Regions from separate parts of the Pseudobacteroides sp. genome, predicted to be linked through region 2. Evidence: predicted binding sites of a transcription regulator. Region 2 holds the regulator's gene; each other region holds the start of a gene.
What was found. The regulator LexA, encoded in region 2, represses DNA repair genes until DNA is damaged. The targets are predictions, from matches to a motif close to CNAACANNTGTTNG.
Positions count from the first base shown of each region.

Region 1: a site for LexA is predicted at 3,597-3,610, ahead of recA (recombinase RecA). Genes of this name have one in related genera too.
Region 3: a site for LexA is predicted at 4,435-4,448, ahead of VIO64_RS04775 (putative DNA modification/repair radical SAM protein). Genes of this name have one in related genera too.

Region 1 covers NZ_DATCTU010000045.1:76,550-83,567, reverse strand. Annotated here, with positions in the region: gene VIO64_RS08230 (methyl-accepting chemotaxis protein) at 1-585, opposite strand, end outside; gene VIO64_RS08225 (PilZ domain-containing protein) at 778-1,128, opposite strand; gene VIO64_RS08220 (hypothetical protein) at 1,457-1,639, opposite strand; gene VIO64_RS08215 (regulatory protein RecX) at 1,805-2,422, opposite strand; gene recA (recombinase RecA) at 2,524-3,570, opposite strand; gene murJ (murein biosynthesis integral membrane protein MurJ) at 3,716-5,290, opposite strand; gene VIO64_RS08200 (competence/damage-inducible protein A) at 5,353-6,591, opposite strand; gene VIO64_RS08195 (L-lactate dehydrogenase) at 6,809-7,018, shown strand, end outside.
Region 2 covers NZ_DATCTU010000004.1:57,835-64,852, forward strand. Annotated here, with positions in the region: gene VIO64_RS00335 (flavodoxin family protein) at 1-311, shown strand, start outside; gene VIO64_RS00340 (cysteine desulfurase family protein) at 398-1,558, opposite strand; gene VIO64_RS00345 (hypothetical protein) at 1,551-1,730, opposite strand; gene VIO64_RS00350 (PilZ domain-containing protein) at 2,047-2,706, opposite strand; gene yneA (cell division suppressor protein YneA) at 2,765-3,052, opposite strand; gene lexA (transcriptional repressor LexA) at 3,261-3,902, shown strand; gene hfq (RNA chaperone Hfq) at 3,936-4,178, opposite strand; gene miaA (tRNA (adenosine(37)-N6)-dimethylallyltransferase MiaA) at 4,251-5,192, opposite strand; gene mutL (DNA mismatch repair endonuclease MutL) at 5,201-7,018, opposite strand, start outside.
Region 3 covers NZ_DATCTU010000032.1:46,947-53,964, reverse strand. Annotated here, with positions in the region: gene VIO64_RS04795 (UvrD-helicase domain-containing protein) at 120-2,141, opposite strand; gene VIO64_RS04790 (DUF1294 domain-containing protein) at 2,237-2,515, opposite strand; gene VIO64_RS04785 (PFL family protein) at 2,636-3,994, opposite strand; gene VIO64_RS04780 (ACT domain-containing protein) at 4,007-4,276, opposite strand; gene VIO64_RS04775 (putative DNA modification/repair radical SAM protein) at 4,511-5,821, shown strand; gene VIO64_RS04770 (TIGR03915 family putative DNA repair protein) at 5,814-6,563, shown strand; gene VIO64_RS04765 (pyridoxal phosphate-dependent aminotransferase) at 6,720-7,018, opposite strand, start outside.

The DNA of each region.
Region 1 (7,018 bases), on a different contig from region 2:
ACTTTCCATGTGGGTTACTGTTTCTTTAAATTTATTTGCAGCTATATTTGATCTCTCCGCATTGTCCTTGGAAATTACAATTGCTTCATTTCCCCACCTGGACAAATAGTATAAGGCTGCCATGATGCCATTAAAAAACACAAATACCAGCAAAAACTCACCAAGCCCGTGGTTAGCTCCAATCAGTTTGTCAGGTATAAAAATGTATTCCAATATTAATAATATATTAGCCAGTGTACCATTTATCAAAATAATTTCTTTTGTGAAAAACACAGCTGTCAATGTAATTGATGCCACCAAAATATAGTGTTTGTCAAGTGAGTAGCCTCTAAAGTAAAAAAGTGCCAGGGGAACAATCAATGTTATCATCCCAACAAATAAACCTTTTAATTGGAATCTTACTTTAAAAAGCATTAGAGCAGTAGTTACAACTGCAACTGGGAGGGTTTTTAGCAAGCTATCTGATATAGACTCTTTTCCAAATAAAATTGATTCTACTAAATACATTGCAACTAAGACCAGTACAAACACTAGTGTAAATCTTTCTACCTTTTTTTCATCATAACCCTTCCTGCTTTCTTTCATACCAGCACCCCCAAGGCATAAGCTAATAAGATGGTACAATATTGACTTAAACTTTATCGTCAATTTCTCTAATTCTATTAATAGATAAAAAGTTATTAATCTTTTACATTTATTAATGACAAATCACGATAAAACCCGCCTTAGAACAGTCTTTGATTTAACAATCATTGTACCAATATTTAGCAATATGTCTTAGATAATATCTTTACTATTTATTAGTGCATCATGTATACATAATGAATTATCCTCTTCGTTATATAATTTTTCAAACCTTACTCCATACTCACAAATACCTACATCTGTTGCGGAGTATCTGCTCCACATAATGTCGCATTTGACAAAGTAACTCCCTATCACCTTGACAAATGGCCTTGGTAGCTCAAGATACAAACTGTCACAAGGATAATAATTGCTGGATTTTATCATGGCTCCGCTTCCCGATATATTTACCAGACTAGCCTTTTCCCAATTTGTTTCATTATTGGATATTAGAATTGGATAATCAAACATATTGTACCTTATACTTTTTCTTCTTTCACACATAAATAATCACCCTTAACTATTAATTTATTTTTACTCCTAAAATTACAACAAAAACATTTATTCAAATAAACTAACAGCAAGATACAGAATGTTAAAAATATATTTAGTAAATCCTATATTTATTTCGTAACATTTATCTAATAACTTAATAATGTTTATAATATTTTTATGGAATTTATACTGATTTTTATAGAGAAGCAGAACACGGCATAGAATATGCAGAAATTTTCCAGATATAAATCAAACCTGTTAATTACCTAAAAGTAACTAACAGGCTATTGTCAGCTGTTTTATAAATAACGAATGTCTATTGTTGGCACATATAACATTACGGTATATTTTCAAAATGTTTATTATTTGGACTTTTTCTTGAATCATCCTCTATAAATTGGCCATACTTAAAAAAGTTATCATAGCCGCTTGTGTTTTCAGAATCCATCTTCAATCTTAACAGAACATCTTTGTCATGTTGACTTAACCTTACGTACTTACTTTTTTTTGGTTTAATCATAATTTTGCACCTGCTTCTAAATTTACTATTGTTGGTATACCTGTTTATTCATCACCTGTTAAAAGGATTACTGTTCTACCACCTCCAATCAGTAAGTTACACATGTTTATATTATATAGTATGTCAAATAAGAAAATATATATTATTTTATATTGATATTTATTTTCAAGTAAAGTTGTCTTGTTTGAAATTCTTAAGCACACTTTCTATTATTTCTGAACTATAGCCCCTATGCCTTAGAAAATAATATACTTTTTTAATTATCTTTTCATCATTAAAATCATATTTACCAAATTTTTTTCTCACCAGGCCTTCTGCAATTGCACTTTCGTCTATATCCACCTTATCTAGGACTTCTTCAATAATAGAATCGGATATACCTTTGTTTCTGAGCTCAAACCTTAGCATTTTCAAGGATTTGGGCTTTAGTTTACACCTGTCTTGAACAAATTTTCCGGCATACAGTAAGTCATTAATATATCCCATTGTCGTTAATTCCTCAATAACTTTAAGGACTGTTCCCTCATCAAATCCTTCATCTCTAAGGCGGTTGTATATCTCCTTTTCACTCCTCATCTTCAATGATACAAACCTGATTGCCATAGACTTAGCATTCCTGAAATTTATTTTATGATTTATGTAATCAAATTCTTCCTTTGTGATTTCTTCCTTTTCATAAAGGTTTAACCTGAAATAATCATCTTCAGAGATTACTAAAGAATAATTCCCCTCTATATCCACTATAACAGTGTCCTTGTCTCTTTTAATATTTGTTATTAACATTTCATCACCTGTTTGTATCCTTAAAAAATATTAAACAAAAAGGGGCTACCTTATAAGGGTAAAGCCCCGCAGCGGAAGTAATCTTTCATTCATGCCTAATCTTATACATCATCTTCAAACATTTCATCGTCATCTGTTTCTATATGGTTCTCTTTATTCTTGCTTACCGTTATGCTTAAGCTTTCTCTAATCTTTGCTTCAATCTCATTTAAAAGCTCTCTGTTCTCTTTCAGGAACTGCTTTGCGTTTTCCCTGCCCTGACCTATTCTCTGCCCATTGTAAGAAAACCATGCTCCGCTCTTGCTTACGATATCCAAGTTTACTCCAACATCAAGGATATTACCTTCTTTTGATATACCTTCACCGTAAACTATATCGAACTCAGCTTCTTTAAATGGCGGTGCCACCTTATTTTTAACAACCTTTACTCTGGTCCTGTTTCCAACCATATCACTGCCCTGTTTTATAGTCTCAATCTTTCTTACATCCATTCTAACTGATGCATAGAATTTCAAAGCCCTACCGCCAGGAGTTGTCTCAGGGTTTCCAAACATAATACCCACTTTTTCTCTTAACTGGTTTATAAAAATTGCTGTGGTCTTGGATTTGCTGATAACACCAGCCAGCTTTCTAAGTGCTTGAGACATAAGTCTTGCCTGCAGACCTACGTGTGCATCTCCCATCTCACCGTCTATTTCAGCCTTAGGAACCAACGCAGCAACCGAGTCGATAACTATAACATCAATAGCACCACTTCTTACAAGTGCTTCAGCTATTTCCAAGGCTTGTTCTCCCGTATCAGGCTGAGATACAATAAGGTTATCTATATCAACACCTAATTTCTTCGCATAAACCGGGTCCAGGGCATGTTCAGCGTCTATAAAAGCAGCTTCTCCTCCAGCTTTTTGAGCCTCTGCAACAATATGAAGTGCAACAGTCGTTTTACCGGAAGACTCTGGTCCATATACCTCAACAATTCTTCCACGTGGAACTCCTCCAACACCTAAAGCTATATCAAGTCCCAATGCACCGGTCGGTATCACTTCCACACTCAAGTGAGTACTTTCACCCAACTTCATTACAGCACCCTTACCGAATTGTTTTTCTATTTGGCCTAAGGCCATCTCCAAAGCTTTTTTCTTTTCCATTAATTATTCCTCCTTGCAGAACATGTCGAACATCCGTTCTAGTTTATTATATATCAATATTTCTGCTCCGTCAATAAAGATTGTTATTTTTAACTTCAATATATTTTCAATGTCTAGGAAATTATGGTGCCTCACAGGACTTAATCTAGAATTTAAAAATCTTCTTCATCCTTATTCTTATAGTGCTTACAGCATTCTGTGCCTCATCGATTTTTAGTATTAATGCTGCTCCAAAATAAACAGCTACTCCAACAATAATGTATACAGCTAATAAAATAAACTGAATTACCTTGGAAAAATCTGAAAACTTTACAAAGCTGTTAATTGCGAAAAGAACAGCACCCATTAAAAGTGCAGATGGAACAACCTTTAAAGTAAATATCATCAATTTCTTTATGTAAATACCTTTCATTTTTCTGTTGAGAATCAAAATAAGCAAACATGCATTCAGCGTGCTAGCCGCCGAATAAGCAAGTGCCATTCCTGCCACACCTAATGATGTGTGCCTCAAAAGATAGCTTAGCAAAATATTTAGCAAAATAGTGGTAACCCCTATAAAAAGAGGAGTCTTTGCATCGTTGTCTGCGTAAAAAGCCCTGTTTAGCACAGTAACTACGGACTGGGTAATGAGTGCTATGGAAAAAAACATCAATATATTTCCCGCGTTTACAGCAGCAGCATCGCCAAACTTTTTGGACAGCTTGAAAATTGAAATAACGGGATAATTCAGCACCACTAGCGCAACCGCAGAGGGTACTGTCAGAAGCAATACAGTCTTCAATCCCTTTAAAAGAGTGTTTTTATATTGGTCTATTTCTCCTACTGCAAGATTGGCGGACAACATGGGAAGCATCGCTATCCCCATACCCTGTGCAAAAACTCCGTAGGGCATCTGCCATATTCTGTCTGCTGTTTGAAATGCAGTAACGTTTCCTGTGCCAAAAAAAGGAACAAAAAAAGTGGTGATAATAATATTTATTTGTACAATTGATGATGAAGCCAAAGACGGAACAGAAAGGGAGAACATCTTTTTAAAACCGACATGATTCCAAAAAAATGCAGGGCGATAGAACCTCATGTTCTTAAGGCCAAATGACAGTTGAAACAAAAAGTACAATATTGAGCTTGCCATAACCCCAACTGCAACAGCCTCAACCCCAAACCTTGAGAATATAAGTATGCTTAATGCACTGCCTATATTATAAATAGAGGGCCCATAAGTGGCAGCCGCAAACTTGTTATATGAGTTTAAAATGCCGTTAGTAATACCTGCCAGCATCAAAAATGCTACCGACGGAAAGAGTATCCTTGTAAGTCTGACAGCTAAATCTAAGGATTTCAGCTTCATATCAAAGACATCATTTGAAAAGCTAACAATCTGTGGTGCAAATATGACGCCTAAAACACAGGTAAATACCATTAATATTAAAACACTATTTATAAATGTACTCACAGCCTTCCAGCCTTCCTCTTCCTCATCCCGTGCCAAATAGCCAGATAATACAGGAATCAAAGCGGCAGCTATGGCACCACCCACAAGAAGATCATACATCAGGCCAGTAATTCTAAAGGCTATTACATATGCATCCCCAACTTCATTGGTTCCAAGAATGTTGGGGATGAGAATCTCCCTTATAAAGCCCGTTATCCTGCTCAATACAATTGACAGCATAACGATAAAGGCTGTTTTTGTTAATTTTTTCTTTTGTACAGGACTCAAATCAGTATCCTCCCAAAGCTATATTAAAATTGTTAATGACCTTACATTTCTCAGTCTCATTATCAATATTTTTTCAAAATATATCTTCTTATAATGTCAAGTGCATTTAAAACAGTATTATTCCTAATTCTGTTCCTGTTTCCCCATAGGTTTAACCTTGTGCACTCCACTCCATTTTCATCCGCTAAAGCAATATAAACAAGTCCTACAGGCTTATCATCAGCACCGCCGTCAGGTCCTGCAATGCCTGTTATAGATAGCCCAAGCTTTGTATTCATAACTTTTCTTATATTAACCGCCATTTCTTCAGCGGTATAGCTGCTAACCGCACCATATGTATTAAGGGTTTCCTCCTTTACACCAAGGTTGTTGGCCTTTATGTCATTGCTGTATGTTACCATACTTCCAGCAAGCACTGCCGATATCCCAGGTATCTCGGTAATCCTGGCGGATAATAGTCCTCCGGTGCAGGATTCTGCAAAGGAAATAGATATGTTATTTTTAATAAGAAGCTCTCCTGCAACCTCTTCCATGTTTTTATTATCAACAGAATAAACTGCTTCTCCGAGCCTGTTTTTTATCTCCTCAATAACAGGCTTAATAAGTGTATCACCTTCCTCTTCATTTTGGCATCTTGCAGTAACTCTAAGGGTTACTTCACCATCCTTGGCGTAAGGTGCAATAGTAGGGTTTGTTTGATTGTCAATAAGATCAATAATCCGCTCCTCCATAGCTGCCTCACCAATACCGAATATCCTTAAAAACTTTGAAACTAACTTAAAGCTTGCCTTTTTGGAAAAGTAAGCAAGAACCGTTTCATCAAACATAGGTTTCATTTCCTTTGGAGGTCCTGGCAGCATAACAACTACCTTTGACCCATCCTCAATAATGCATCCGGGAGCGGTTCCGTTGTTATTTTCAATAATCAGTGAGCCCTCAGGCAAAAACGCCTGCTTTTTATTACTTTCTGTCATAGTTCTTTGTATTTTGTCAAAGAATTCTTTTATTTTATCAAGACTTTCCTGATGCAATACCAATTCCCTTCCAAAAGCTTCAGCTACTGTCTCCTTTGTAAGGTCATCCTTTGTAGGCCCTAGTCCGCCTGTCATAATAACTATATCAGACCTTTTCAATGCCAAATCGAGACAGTCCTTAAGTCTTGAAGGATTATCCCCCACCACGGTATGGTAATACACCCCAACACCTACTTCCGGCAGCCTCCCTGATATGTACTGTGCATTTGTATTTGCAATCTGCCCCATAAGAAGCTCTGTTCCAACTGCAAGTATTTCAGCTTTTATAAACTCACTCATAGTATAATCCTCTCATTTTCTTTATATTTTAACTCTTTAATCATTCCTCACTTAATATAACTCTATGCTCATTATAGCCAAAACATTTTAAAAACTCAAACACCTGTTTAAGAAACAATTTCAGGAGGTATAATATTAATAATTGGTATAACTAATGTTGAGTTGAACTGTATTACAATTAAGATCGCAAATGGAGGTGGCTTTTATGAATAAAGAAAGGATAATAAAGGTAGCTGTTGTGGGAGCAGGATATGTAGGCTCGACAACTGCATATACTCTAATGGTAAGCGGTCTTATATCGGAGCTTGTTTTAATTGATATAAATAAAGACAAGGCAGAAGGCGAAGTTATGGATATGAACCACGGTATGCCCTTTGTAAGGCCTGTTGATTTGTATATGGGCGATTATAAAGAT
Region 2 (7,018 bases):
AAATTAAGCCTGATCTACTTCCTGTGGATAAAAAACCTATGGATTATGACATGGTCATTATAGGCACCCCCGTCTGGGCAAGTTCATTTGCCTCACCCTTTAATACATTCTTTTCCCAAATAGATATCAAAGGTAAAAAGATTGCCCTTTACTGCTGCTATGGAGGCTCTAAGGGAAAAACCTTCGATAATATGAAAAATGTACTAAACGGTAATCAATTTATAGGAGAATTGGAAATAAAATCACCCTTAGAAGACAAGAGTGAAGGAATCAGGAGAATCAAAGAGTGGGTTAAAACTATTAATATTTAAATTGAAATGAATTATATTACTTTTAGGTTATATGAAAAGTGTAAACTCTTTCAATTATAAAAGATTATCACTTTTCATATTAAAATTTATTTAGACCTGGAAGTTTTCCTGATTCTCGGCAATATTTCCTTAATCGCATTAGCAGCAGTAATAACCTGATCATCAGTATTGAAAGCAGAAAGGCTTATTCGAATTGCACCGTCAATGTATTTTGCCGGGACTCCCATTGCCTTCAGAACTCTGCTGTGAATCTTTTTTCTTGAGGAACATGCAGATCCTGTCGAAACATATATGTTTTTCTCTTCTAAGTGATGCAGCAAAACCTCTGATTTTATGCCTCCAAAAGCTACATTGAGAATATAAGGGCTTGAGTTTTCCGATGAAATGATCCTAAAGTCCTCAATATTCTTTTGTATTTCCATAATAAAGCTACCTTTCAAAGCATCTACCGCTTTATAATTTTCCTTCATGTTTTTAAAAGTTATTTCTACAGCTTTCCCAAAACCGCATATTCCCGGAACATTTTCAGTCCCTGACCTTAACAGCGACTCTTGGCCTCCTCCTAGAAAGAGAGGATTCAACCTTATGGACTTGTTTACATATAAAGCTCCGCTGCCTTTTGGTCCATGTATCTTGTGTGCACTCATAGATATCATGTCAATGCCAACGCTTTTAGGGAAAATATCCATCTTCCCATATGCCTGAACTGCATCTACATGTATAACAGCATTTTTATTTATAGAATCTTTTATTTTTATTATTTCATCAATGGGCTGAATTGCACCAACTTCGTTATTTACAAGAATAATGCTTATTAATGCAGTCTCCCCCGTAATCTTTGACTTAAGCTCACCCATATCTACTAAGCCGTTGCTGTCAACACTCAAAAAATCAACTGTATAGCCTGAACTCTCCAAATGCTGATAAATCTCCATTACCGAAGGATGCTCTATAGATGAAGTTATAATGTGTTTGCCCTTCCTGGGGTTTCCGAAAAGATATCCTGTTATGGCTAAATTATTTGACTCTGTGCCTCCTGAAGTAAAATATATTTCATTTGAATTTACTCTCAGGCTGTCAGCAATAACCTGCCTTGACTTTTTGATCTCTCTTTCTGCCTCAATACCTTTTTTGTGAAGAGATGATGGGTTTCCGTAAACTTCTTTGCTAATGACCCCCATCAATTCTACAACTTCATCATAAGGCTTTGTAGTTGAACTGTTATCTAAAAAAATCTCGTTATTCATCTTTTTCCTCTTTTTCCTTAATAAACTCTTCTATATTCACAGATCTGTATTCTCCACTATGCTCCAAGCACTTCTCACAGTTATTGCATCTTTTTGTGCTGTCCAAATCACATTTTTCACATTCATAGCATTTAATACAAGCACGATCATATATCAAACACTCTTTTCCCATAAGTCTCAGTCCTTTTTTATAAATTTATACTCCGTTCGTTACCTGTTCCGCCAAAAGTATGGTTATTAACACTTTTAATATGTGAAATCACTCAGTAGTTTTAATATAACACAAACTATATGTTTTGCAATAATCAATTTACATTTTTAATAATTAACACTTAAATATACAGGACTGCAAAGTGACTTTGTGATTCTATATTTTTGAGCATTAAAATTGGCTAAGTAAAATAACCTGAACACTAGTGTTATTTGCTTAGCCAATTTATAATTATATAATTAACTTACAACCTTTAATAGAATTTGCCTCTAACTTTCTAAGGATTCCCGAACTTGAATTTATTTACATAATGGTGCAAATTTCTCCTATTGACTTCCGATATCTCATAAATCTCAAAACCATACTCATATAAGTCCATTATTTTATTCTTTCTCACTATTTTGCCTCTGAAAACAACTTTTTCATTTTTATCCAGTGCAATAGTAATTTCCATAACATCATCAAGTATCAAGTTGATATTACAAACAATTTTTACCCCGGATACACTAATATTAGTAGCGATGCCGAATATGGGATCAAGTATTCCCTGAACCTTAACATGTGCAGCCTTACTAATAAAAAACCTTTCTGCTTTTCTTAAGTCCTTGAGTTTTTCAATTTTTAAGATTGATACTGTAAACTGTATAGGTTCGTCATCATCAATAGATACTATGCTGGCACTAAGCAAATAAACCTCATTAGAGCTATTATAGCTTAAAACAATAATATCACGCGGTGCTAATATCAGGTCCTTTACATTTTCCTTTAAAGTAAGCTTTATTATTGGATCACTGACAGACTCTACAGTTGCTACTAGATCATTATAGACATTATAATGCTTCATATCTATGTCACTGCTTACCTTAATAACTTTTAGACTGGCCTTCGTAAATACGCCCAGCAATCCAGTCTTATCATCAAGATTATATCCTGCCATGGTATCACATCCTTTAATAAAGTTAGGTTGCTTCAAGTCCAATTCTCTTATATCATTTTTATCCTGCAACAGGAATTTTTAGCGTATCTCCTGTGTATATTTCGCTTGAGTCAAGGCTATTAGCTTTTTTAATTTCATATAAAAATTTACGTATTTCAATGCTACCCCTATAACGGTCCGCGATATCCCATAGGGTATCACCATATTTTATTTCTATCAACTTATATTCTTTTTTCTTAATTCCATACGATATATCGGCAAAAACAAAAGTAATCATAATACCTAAAATTAAAAATAAAAATGTAAAAAATCTTTTTTTATTTTTTAAAGTATATTTTTTCTTCATTATAATCCCTCCGAACACCCGTTCTTTATGATAATTATACCCAAACATCCGTTCTTTGTCAATTATTTTTCGAACATTAGTTTGATTTTTTAAAATTATATGATATAATAATCCTGACGAAACCTTTCAAGGAATTAAATGTACTTAGAATATAAAAATCATAAATCGATTTAATCCATATTCATTAAATTTAAACGGGGTGTATGGTATGCATGAGAAGCAGAATGAAAATCAAAAGAAAATTCTAGATTTTATAAACAAGGAAGTGGCTGAAAAGGGTTATCCCCCCTCAGTTCGAGAAATATGCAAAGCCGTAGGCTTAAAGTCAACATCAACGGTTCACGGATACCTAGAAAAGCTCAGTAAAACCGGTCAAATCCAAAAGACCCCCACAAAACCGCGAGCTTTGAAGATAGTAGGCTCCAAAAATGCAAGCACGCAAAAGAATGACAAGGGGTATTATACAGTAAAAGAAATGGTTGATGTTCCTATTGTCGGTAAGGTAACAGCCGGCCAGCCAATTTTAGCTGTTCAAAATGTGGAGGACACTTTTCCATTACCAGTAGACTTTGTGCAAAATTCAACCGCTTTTATGCTAAAGGTACAGGGTGACAGTATGATTGAGGTGGGTATATTCGACAAGGACCTTGTTTTAGTAAAGCAGCAGGCTACAGCTAATAACGGGGATATAGTGGTGGCACTGATTGGTGATGAAGCTACAGTAAAAACATTTTATAAGGAAAATGGATATGTTCGGCTCCAGCCTGAGAATAAATACTTAGAGCCTATAATTGTAAGAGAAAACTTGAGTATTTTAGGAAAGGTTATTGGTGTTTTCAGAAAACTTTAATACAGCATTAAAAAAGCCGCTAAGCGGCTTTTTTTACTGTTCTCTGTTATCATTAAATATAAGATTTACAAGTTTCATAGGACTTATAGTTGATATAGCATGCTTGTAAACAAGCTGTTGTCTTCCATCGCTATCCAAAACTACTGTAAAATTATCAAAACCTTTTACCATACCTTTTAACTGAAAACCATTTGTCAGGTAGATTGTTACAGCAATATGCTCTTTTCTAACCTGATTTAAAAAAACATCTTGTAAATTAATATTATTCTTGTTCACGGGACTCCTCCTCTATCTATCTATTTTTATCCATGCTAAAACATAACACTTACCCGAAACTATACAATTATTCTATAGGAAATTACCATTTGTTGCAATATCATTTTCAATATTTTTTGCAATTTTATTTATGTCCTGCTCCGAATCCAAATCAATCCATTTAATACCTTCGGTCTTTTTAAACCACGTTATTTGACGCTTGGCATACCTTCTTGATCCCATCTTTATTATTTCCTTTGCATCCTCTAAAGTAATTTCATCCTTAAGGTATAAAAGCAGTTCTTTATATCCTAAAGCTTGCATTGCAATGGTATTTCTATCATAGCCCATCCTTATAAGGTCTTTTACTTCTTCAATCAATCCCCTTTCAAACATTAAATCTACTCTTTTGTTTATTCTATCATACAACCTTTCCCTGCCCATTTTAAGGCCATAGGTATAAAACTCATACCTGGAAGGGTTTTTCCTGGACACCTCCTGATGCTCAGATATTGTCTTTTTAGAATACTCATATACCTCTAATGCCCTAATGACCCGCTTTGTGTCATTCTTATGAATTCTTCCAGCGGCTAATGGGTCAACAGATTTGAGTTTGTCATGAAGATAATCATTTCCCAGTTCCTCAGCTTCCTTCTTAAGTCTTTCCCTAAGCTCCCAGTCGCATACAGTCTCTGAAAAATCTATATTATAAAGAAGGGAATTGATATAAAGCCCAGTCCCCCCTACAACTATAGGCTGTTTTCCTTTATTTAATATTTCATCGATATATTTGGTCGCCAGCTCTTTATATCTTGCCACACTAAACTCTTCATCAGGATTTACTTCATCAATAAGATAGTGCTTGATTCCTGACATCTCTTCCTCATCAGGCTTAGCTGTTCCGATATCCATATACCTGTAAATTTGCATTGAATCCGCAGAGATTATCTCCCCTTCCAGTTCCTTTGCCAATTTAATAGACAATGCTGTTTTACCTGATGCTGTGGGACCTACTATTACAATAACCTTACCCATAACCACCCCTACAAAACCCTTTTAAACATTTTTTCCAGCTCATGCTTTGTAAGCTTTACAATAACAGGCCTTCCATGAGGACATGTATATGGATTCCTTGTTTCTCCAAGCTTATCCATGACACTGATTATTTCTTTTTCATCAAGCTTTTTATTAGCTTTTACAGCTGCCTTGCAGGCAATTGTGTAGATGGCTTCATCCGCCATAATATCAATATTGTCAACATTTGACTTCTTTATCTTGTCAACAATCTCTAAAAACAGCTCCTTAACAGAATTTATATCATTTATAAAAGGAACTGATCTTATGATAATTGAATTATTTCCAAAATTCTCAAAATTAAAACCTAAATTATTAAAAATTTCCTTCTTACCTTCAATAAACTTTATTTCGTTATACGGTATCTCTACAACCTCAGGTGTTAAGAGGATTTGTGAAAAAGGCTCCTTTTTACTGAACTTTTCCCTATAGTACTCATACATAATTCTTTCATGTGCCGCGTGTTGATCAATAAGAAGGAGGTTATTATCTTTTTGTATAAGAATATAGGTGGAAAAAACCTGCCCAATTATTGTGGCATTTTTAAACACCTCAAGTTTCTCTTCTTTGGCCCTCCCATCCTCTTTATCATCACTCTTACATTTATCTATTGAATCAGTTTTATCAGATACAATCAAGTTGTATTCTTTGTTTGTTTGCTTACTTTCTGGACTTTCAATTTCTTTCTTATTGTTATCGCCACTTTGTTCACATAACTTTTTACTAAATAAATTATTGCTATTTAAATTATTATTATGTAAACTTTCCTTTTTTACTATTTCATTTTGTGTACTTAAATCAGATCCTTGAAACACCTCTATATTTTTACTTTCTTCTGTGCCAATATTTGGCGGCGTACTGTTTATATCTATATAATTATAATTAGATTTTTCTTCCTTGACTGCTTTAGCCGCACCTTTATCCCTATTCTGGTTTGTTAACTCATTTTTATCCGTTAACTCATTTTTATTTTTTAGAATACTTGCTGTCTCAATATTTTGCTGAACAAAATCCGGCTTTTTTATCTCCTGATCCGTAATTTTAAACAGATTTCCGCTTTTTTCTGTAAAATAGGCGTTTCTAATAAGGGGAGTACTTAAAAGTGCATTATTTATAGCATGATAAACACTCCTAAATACCTCCTGCTCCTTTGAAAACCTTATTTCCATTTTTGTAGGATGAACATTGACATCAACCAACATTGGATTTATATTGATATTTAAAACGGTAAAAGGATGCTTGTTCTTCATTACAAAAGTCTTATACGCTTCCTCAATGGCTGCAGAGATAAGCTTGCTTTTTATGTACCGTCCGTTAATAAAAACCGATTGGTACTCCCTTGTAGATCGGGATATCTCAGGCTTACCAACATAACCTTTGATTTTAAGAATGGAGTCTTCATAATCAATAGGTAAAAGATTTCTGCTTACTTCTTTACCATATATGCTGAATATGACACTTAAAAGATCATTATTGCCTGGGGAATGTAGCACAACCGAGCTGTTCCCAATAAGCTTCATAGAAATGCCCGGCTTTGCGAGAGCTATTCTATTTACAATTTCAGAAATGTATCCGAACTCGGTGCTGTCTTTTTTAAGAAATTTGTATCTGGCTGGGGTATTATAGAATAAACTGCTTACTGTAAAACTAGTTCCAACAGGACACCCCACCTGTTTTATTTCCTTTACTGTGCCCCCCTCAACCCTTACATAAATACCATACTGGTTAGCCCTGGTCCTGGTTGTAAGCTCCACAACGGACACAGATGCAATGCTGGCTAAAGCTTC
Region 3 (7,018 bases), on a different contig from region 2:
CGAATCAACTAAATATATATCTAATCTCTATAATCTATTATAATCAATTTGCACGGTTTTTTTTATGATTTATTTTTTGATTTTTTGATAAGACTTATGAATTTCAAACAAATTATAAACTATCCCAGAATTTCATCAAAATATTCCCCCAAAATACCATCATTTTCAAATCCATTAGCTGAAAGAATGGATTCGAATGTTATAACTTTATCTTTGCATCTTTTAAGTACAGATCTCATGATCATAGCAAGATATTCCTTCTGATTTTTTTCCTCAAGTTCTTCTGTGTATATAGATTTGTCATCCCATGTTTTAGAAAGAACATGAACATTAGTTAATTCCTTAATGCTTCTAGGCGTCCAATTTTTGCTGCTCAAACTGCTTAATATAATAACCTTAGAAGTCATTGAGCATGATAGATAGGATACAGGAGTAGTTAATACAACCGAATTGCCTTGCAATTTCTCCTCCAATTCAAAAATACTCTCTGAAGCTTTAATCCCGCTTCTTACCATTTCTAAAAAACCCTTGTCCACACTGATATTCTTAAACCTCGATACTATTTCGACAAATGTTTGAGCACTATCTATGAGATTTTTTGCCTGTAATACATCATTATCGGACAAATCATGGGATACAAGTATTTCAAGAAAAACCTTCTGCAGAAAGGCATCTATCGGCAGCTTATTTTCTAGCTCCCTGTATTCATCAATCCAATTTCTTATATATTCATATTTTTCTATATTATAGTATCCTATTCTCTCTACTAGACCTGGAAACTCAATATCAGGAAACTTTGCAAAGGGCTTTTGCCTGCAAATCTCATCTGCTAGAATAGAGCTTCTTATTGGGTCAATCTTTAATATCAGCCTTATTAAAGCTCTCACATTATCCCTGTTAGGGGGAAGATTGAATGAGGGATGACAAAGTAAAGCCAATGTAATAAGTGCCTGAGAAAAGGGGTTATCTATTATTCTGTTTTTTCTTGAGTGATTGTTTAAAGTCAGACCGTTAGCTTCCAATATTCTTCCGATAACAAACTCAGTAACTGGGTCTGCATACGTTGATAGAATTGTTATATCCGAAGGAAGGTAACCCTCTTCCCTTATGAGTTTTACTATTTTATCACCTATAAGTTCTAACATCTCACTTCTAAGTTCAACAGGCTGGGTCCTCTCAACAAATGCTTTATTTGATGCTTTGAAGGCAGTATTTCCCTCAATGTATTCATAAAGCATGTCTGAGAATTCATACATAAAGCTTTGACATGTAAAAGAGCTATCAAGGTTTATAACCTTGCACCTACCCAAAAGCTTTTCCTTCACATACTCATGGCTGCTGCCGAAAACCTGACCATACCCGCCCTCATGGTTATAACCGAAAAGACAAGACCTGACATTAGGCAGAAGCAATTCGATAAAATCAACCTCTGTAGGCACACACTCTTCAAGATTATCTATTATTAAATGCTGCACCCTCTTAAATAGCTGCTCTCTATAGAAATCATCCGTAATAAGGCAATTATTATAAAGCTCAACAGCCATGGCAAAATCAAACACTCCAAGCTCAATGCACTTATTTCTGTATGCAGCGGTAATATTATCAGCATCACTGAAAATCTGCTTTTTGAGGTCATCTTTGATTTCCAGAGAATTGTACAGCCTTTTACCTATATCCTTATAAGATATACCTGAGGTTGCCGCTTTAACAAGATTTGAAGTAATATCTATGGATATCCTATCTGTAAATGATGTCACCCCTGGGAATATTCCCTTTCTTTCCCTGTGTGCCTGGATAACTGCAGATACCAAAAACTGGGCAGACTCAAAAGTAAGGAAAGTCGGCTTTATCCTTCGGTCCATAATATCTCTGCAGTTTTTTAATACAATCGGATAATGGGTCCTGATTTCACTCTGAATAAATCCATAATATGAAGTTCTCCAAATGTTCCCGGACCCCTTAAGAAAGGTTTTTGTTCTCCAATCAAGGGATTGAGTCCTATTTAATAAAAGTATCAATATTTTCTCACTTGGTATCCCCAGCCTGTCCACCATATATTTGTACCTTTCCAGTAATATGGTGGTCTTACCGGAACCTGATGATCCTTTTAAAATAATCTTTGAATGCTTCGGTGTTTCTATAATACCTTTAAATTTGCTATTGTCAAATATAGCTAATCACCCCAAAAAGTCTCTTGGGAATATTATAGCACCTCAGGCAAAATTTAAAAATATATTTAATAAATTTTACCTTTGATTAATAAAACTGCTGTAACCTGTATAGCAAAAATAATAGGAATTCCTATCATGAATTTCATGTGCCTGGTCTTATGTCTGAACACAAAAAAAGATGAATATAACCCCGGGCATCCCCCGATTATCCCCAACAGAAAAAGCGTTTTTTCCGATATTCTCTGTTTTTTATGTCGGGCTTTATATTTATCAATACCGGAAATAATGAACGCAATGATATTTAAAATAATAAGAACTACAGCTATAATATAATTTTTAGGCATTTTGGTCACTCCAGAATAATTTATATATGTATATAAAGATAACGAGTCTGTAATCTTACTTACAGCCCGTTACCCTAGACATCAACCTTTATGTTGAGGTGAGAAATTTTAGACTATTCATCAATTTCGCAAACTGTTGATAGGTGCGGGTATACGGCCTCCGCGCTTTATAAATTCCTCACTGCCAAATCTATTCACGTTCATAACAGGTCCCGAACCTAAAAGCCCTCCAAATTCAACAATATCTCCTACTTTCTTTCCGTAGGCAGGAATAACTCTAACCGCAGTCGTTTTATTATTTATCATACCTATGGCAGCCTCATCGGCTATAATCGCAGATATGGTTGAAGCACTGGTATCACCCGGTATAACAATCATATCGAGCCCTACTGAACATACACAGGTCATAGCCTCAAGTTTTTCCAATGTAAGAGCACCAGCCTTGACAGCCTCAATCATTCCGGCATCTTCACTTACCGGTATAAAAGCACCGCTCAATCCCCCAACATATGATGACGCCATAACTCCACCTTTTTTGACTGCATCGTTTAATAGTGCCAAAGCTGCAGTTGTTCCATGAGCACCACATTTCTCAAGTCCCATTTCCTCCAAAATGTACGCCACACTATCACCTACTGCCGGGGTTGGGGCCAATGAAAGGTCTACAATACCAAACTCCGTATTAAGCCTTCTTGAAGCTTCCTGTGCTACCAACTGACCCATTCTGGTAATTTTAAAAGCAGTCTTTTTAATGGTTTCGGATACAGTTCCAAAGTCCGCACCCCTTACCTTCTCCAAAGCACTTTTTACAACTCCCGGACCACTTACGCCAACATTAATCACACATTCCGGCTCACCTATTCCATGAAATGCACCTGCCATAAAGGGGTTGTCCTCAGGAACATTTGAAAACACCACAAGCTTTGCACAAGCCAGACTGTTATCATCCTTTGATAGCTCTGCAGCCCTCTTTATTACTTCCCCCATTTCTCTCACTGCATCCATATTTATCCCCGCTTTTGATGTTGCCACATTAACTGATGAACACACTAATTTAGTGGAACTAAGTGCTTCAGGGATTGATCTTATAAGTTTCCTGTCTCCGTTTGTATAACCTTTATGAACCAGTGCCGAAAAGCCTCCTATAAAGTTTATACCGATTGCATCAGCCGCTTTATCCAAAATTTCTGCGAATCTCACATAATCTTCTTCATCGGAACTTTCAGCAATAATTGAAATAGGAGTTACAGAAACCCTTTTGTTAATAATGGGTATACCATATTCCTTTTCTATATCATTCCCAGTCTTTACTAAATCAGCTGCAAGCCTGGTTATTTTATCATAAATCATTTGCCTCGACTGCTTTGAGTCCTTATGGCAGCAATCCCTTAACGATATACCCATTGTGATTGTTCTTATGTCAAGGCACTGTTCCTGTATCATATTGATTGTCTCAAGTACTTCCCTTGTTCTTATCATTAATCCATCCCCCTAAATTCTATGCATTGAGTTAAAGATGTCTTCATGTTGGATCCTTACTGAAAGACCAAGTTCCTCGCCTTTTCTCTCCAACCTGTCGGCAAGTTTTGTAAAATCTATTACAAGGCCTGAAATGTCTACAAGCATAATCATGGTAAAAACATCCTGAAGTGTTGTTTGGTTTATATCTAATATGTTTACATTGTTATCCGCCAATACATTACTGATCCCGGCAATTATTCCGACCCTGTCCTTACCTATAACTGTTACGATAGCTCTCATAAATATACCCCCGTTAAAATATTTTAAAATGTGTCATATAATAACCCTTCTATATTTTTCTTTATTTAGATATTCAAAGAAAATTAAAGCAAATATAAAATCTTCCCGGCTAGAACGGTATAAGCGTATTATACAGTTTAAAATCCACAATATCAACCCGAACATATGTTTGATTTATTGATGAATTTGTGATAAATTAGCTGTAATAACCACATATGACGAAAAGGTGATGAAATGGAACTGGAAACCAAACTGGAAATCTTATCTGCAGCAGCAAAATTCGATGTATCATGTTCCTCAAGCGGCAGCAACAGGAAGAATACTCCAAACGGCTTGGGCAATGGCCATAAGGCTGGTATTTGCCATAGTTGGTCGGAAGATGGCCGATGTATATCACTATTAAAAATACTTTTTGCAAACCAGTGTATATATAACTGTACATATTGTGTTAACAGATGCAGCAATGACACCCCAAGAGCTGCTTTTACTCCACATGAAGTGGCAAACCTCACTATAAATTTTTATAGAAGAAATTATATAGAAGGTCTCTTTCTAAGCTCAGGCGTTATTAAAAGCCCCGACTATACCATGGAACTTCTCATTAAAACAGTAAAGCTATTAAGAGAAGAGCACTCCTTCAACGGCTATATACACTTAAAGGCAATTCCCGGGGCAGACACCAGGCTCATTCATGAAGCTGGCTTGTATGTTGACAGGATGAGTGTAAACATTGAGCTCCCATCAAGCCAGGGACTAAAGCTTCTTGCACCGGATAAAAACAAGGAGGCCATAATAAAGCCCATGGGCTTTATAAATAAAGCTATAGCAACTGTTAATGAAGAAAACAGGATATACAGAAAAAAACAGTCTTTTGTTCCTGCCGGACAGAGTACCCAGTTAATTGTCGGTGCTACACCGGACCATGACTACAACATAATAAAGCTCTCCGAAAACCTTTATAAGCATTTCAGGCTTAAGAGAGTGTACTATTCAGCTTATGTTCCAGTTGTAGAGCATCCCAGCCTGCCAGCTATAGGGAGTCCTCCCCTGCTAAGAGAACACCGGCTTTACCAGGCAGACTGGCTTATGAGATTCTATTCCTTTCATGCCAATGAGCTTTTAGATGATAGAAGTCCCAACTTCGATCTGGAACTGGACCCCAAATCATGCTGGTCAATTCGCAATATGCACCTTTTTCCCTTAGAAATCAACAAGGCAGACTATCAAATGCTTATACGGGTTCCCGGTATTGGTGTAAAGTCCGCTCAAATCATAGTATCAACAAGAAAGCTCTGCTCCATAGGCTTTGATGACCTGAAAAAGATTGGGGTGGTTTTGAAAAGAGCAAGGCATTTTATTACCTGCAAAGGCAAATTCTACGGAAGCTCCTTTAATGAGACATACCTAAGGGACCAATTAATGTCCGAGAATGTTGGCGGTTCCAAAAAAGTATGCAGCGGACAAATTTCCATATTTTCATACTTTGGAGCAGGTTTAAACCAATTACAGTTCAACATCCCAAAAAAGGAGACCACTTATGAATAATCAAATGGTGAATTATACCTATGACGGAAGCTTCGAAGGGCTATTGAGTGCAATTTACGATTCATACTACCGACATGAGATACCCCTCAACATATTACCGGAAGGAATGATACAAGTAGGTATTTTTAATAATGATTATAGCGTACAAACTGACATGGAAAAATTCGATAAAGTTTATAATTCAATCAGAGAAAAGATATCCCCAATAGCTTTGAGGAATATTTATTATGTTTATGTATCGGAATGGGCAAATAAGGAGTATATTATTTACAAGTACCTAAGGCTTGGCTTTAAATTAGGCAGAGACGTGGACAGATTTATAACAGATGATTCCGTTTTAAAAGTGCGAATAATAAGCCGGAAGGTAACCAGCGAATGCCATAGATTTTTAGGCTTAGTCCGCTTTAAGCTTATGGATGGAGATTATTACTATGCTTCTTTAGAGCCCGATAACAACATAATAAGTTTATTGGCACTTCACTTTTCAAAAAGGCTTTCGGATCAAAGGTGGGTTATTCATGACCTAAAGAGAAAATCTGCAGTGGTCTATGATAAAGAGGGCTGGTTCCTAACTTCCATCGATAAGCCTGTTAAAGGCAGCTTAAGTTCCGATGAGAAAGGTTTTCAAAGTCTATGGAAGCTGTATTTTAAGAATATAGCTATAAAAAGCAGAAAGAACCCCGGACTTCAAAAGCAGCATATGCCGGTGAGATATTGGGCTCATCTGGTAGAAATGGAATAGGTATTTCATTTACACTTTTTATATAGATATGTTGCGAAAAAGGGCTTACACTAACAAATGCAATTGAAGCATCTGCTCATGCAATATATTTTTCGCAACATACATGAATAAAATTGCTCGTGATTTTGCAACCTTAAGGAAAGTGTTTTAGGATAGTTACCCTAGTTCCCTGCAATCCTTAGCAAGAGCTTCAAAAGCAGGAAGTGCTGCATTAATTGTATCTAAACTACTGCAATATGCAATCCTGAAATATCCCGGACATCCAAAACCTTTTCCTGGTACAATAAGAAGATTATATTTAAGTGCCATCTTTACAAACTCAACATCATCCTCAATAAGTGCTTTCGGAAAAAGGTAAAATGCACCCTCAGGCTTTACGCATGTAAAACCGAGACCTATCAAGTGATTGTAAAGTATGTCTCTACGCTTCTGATACTCTTCAACATTTATTGTAA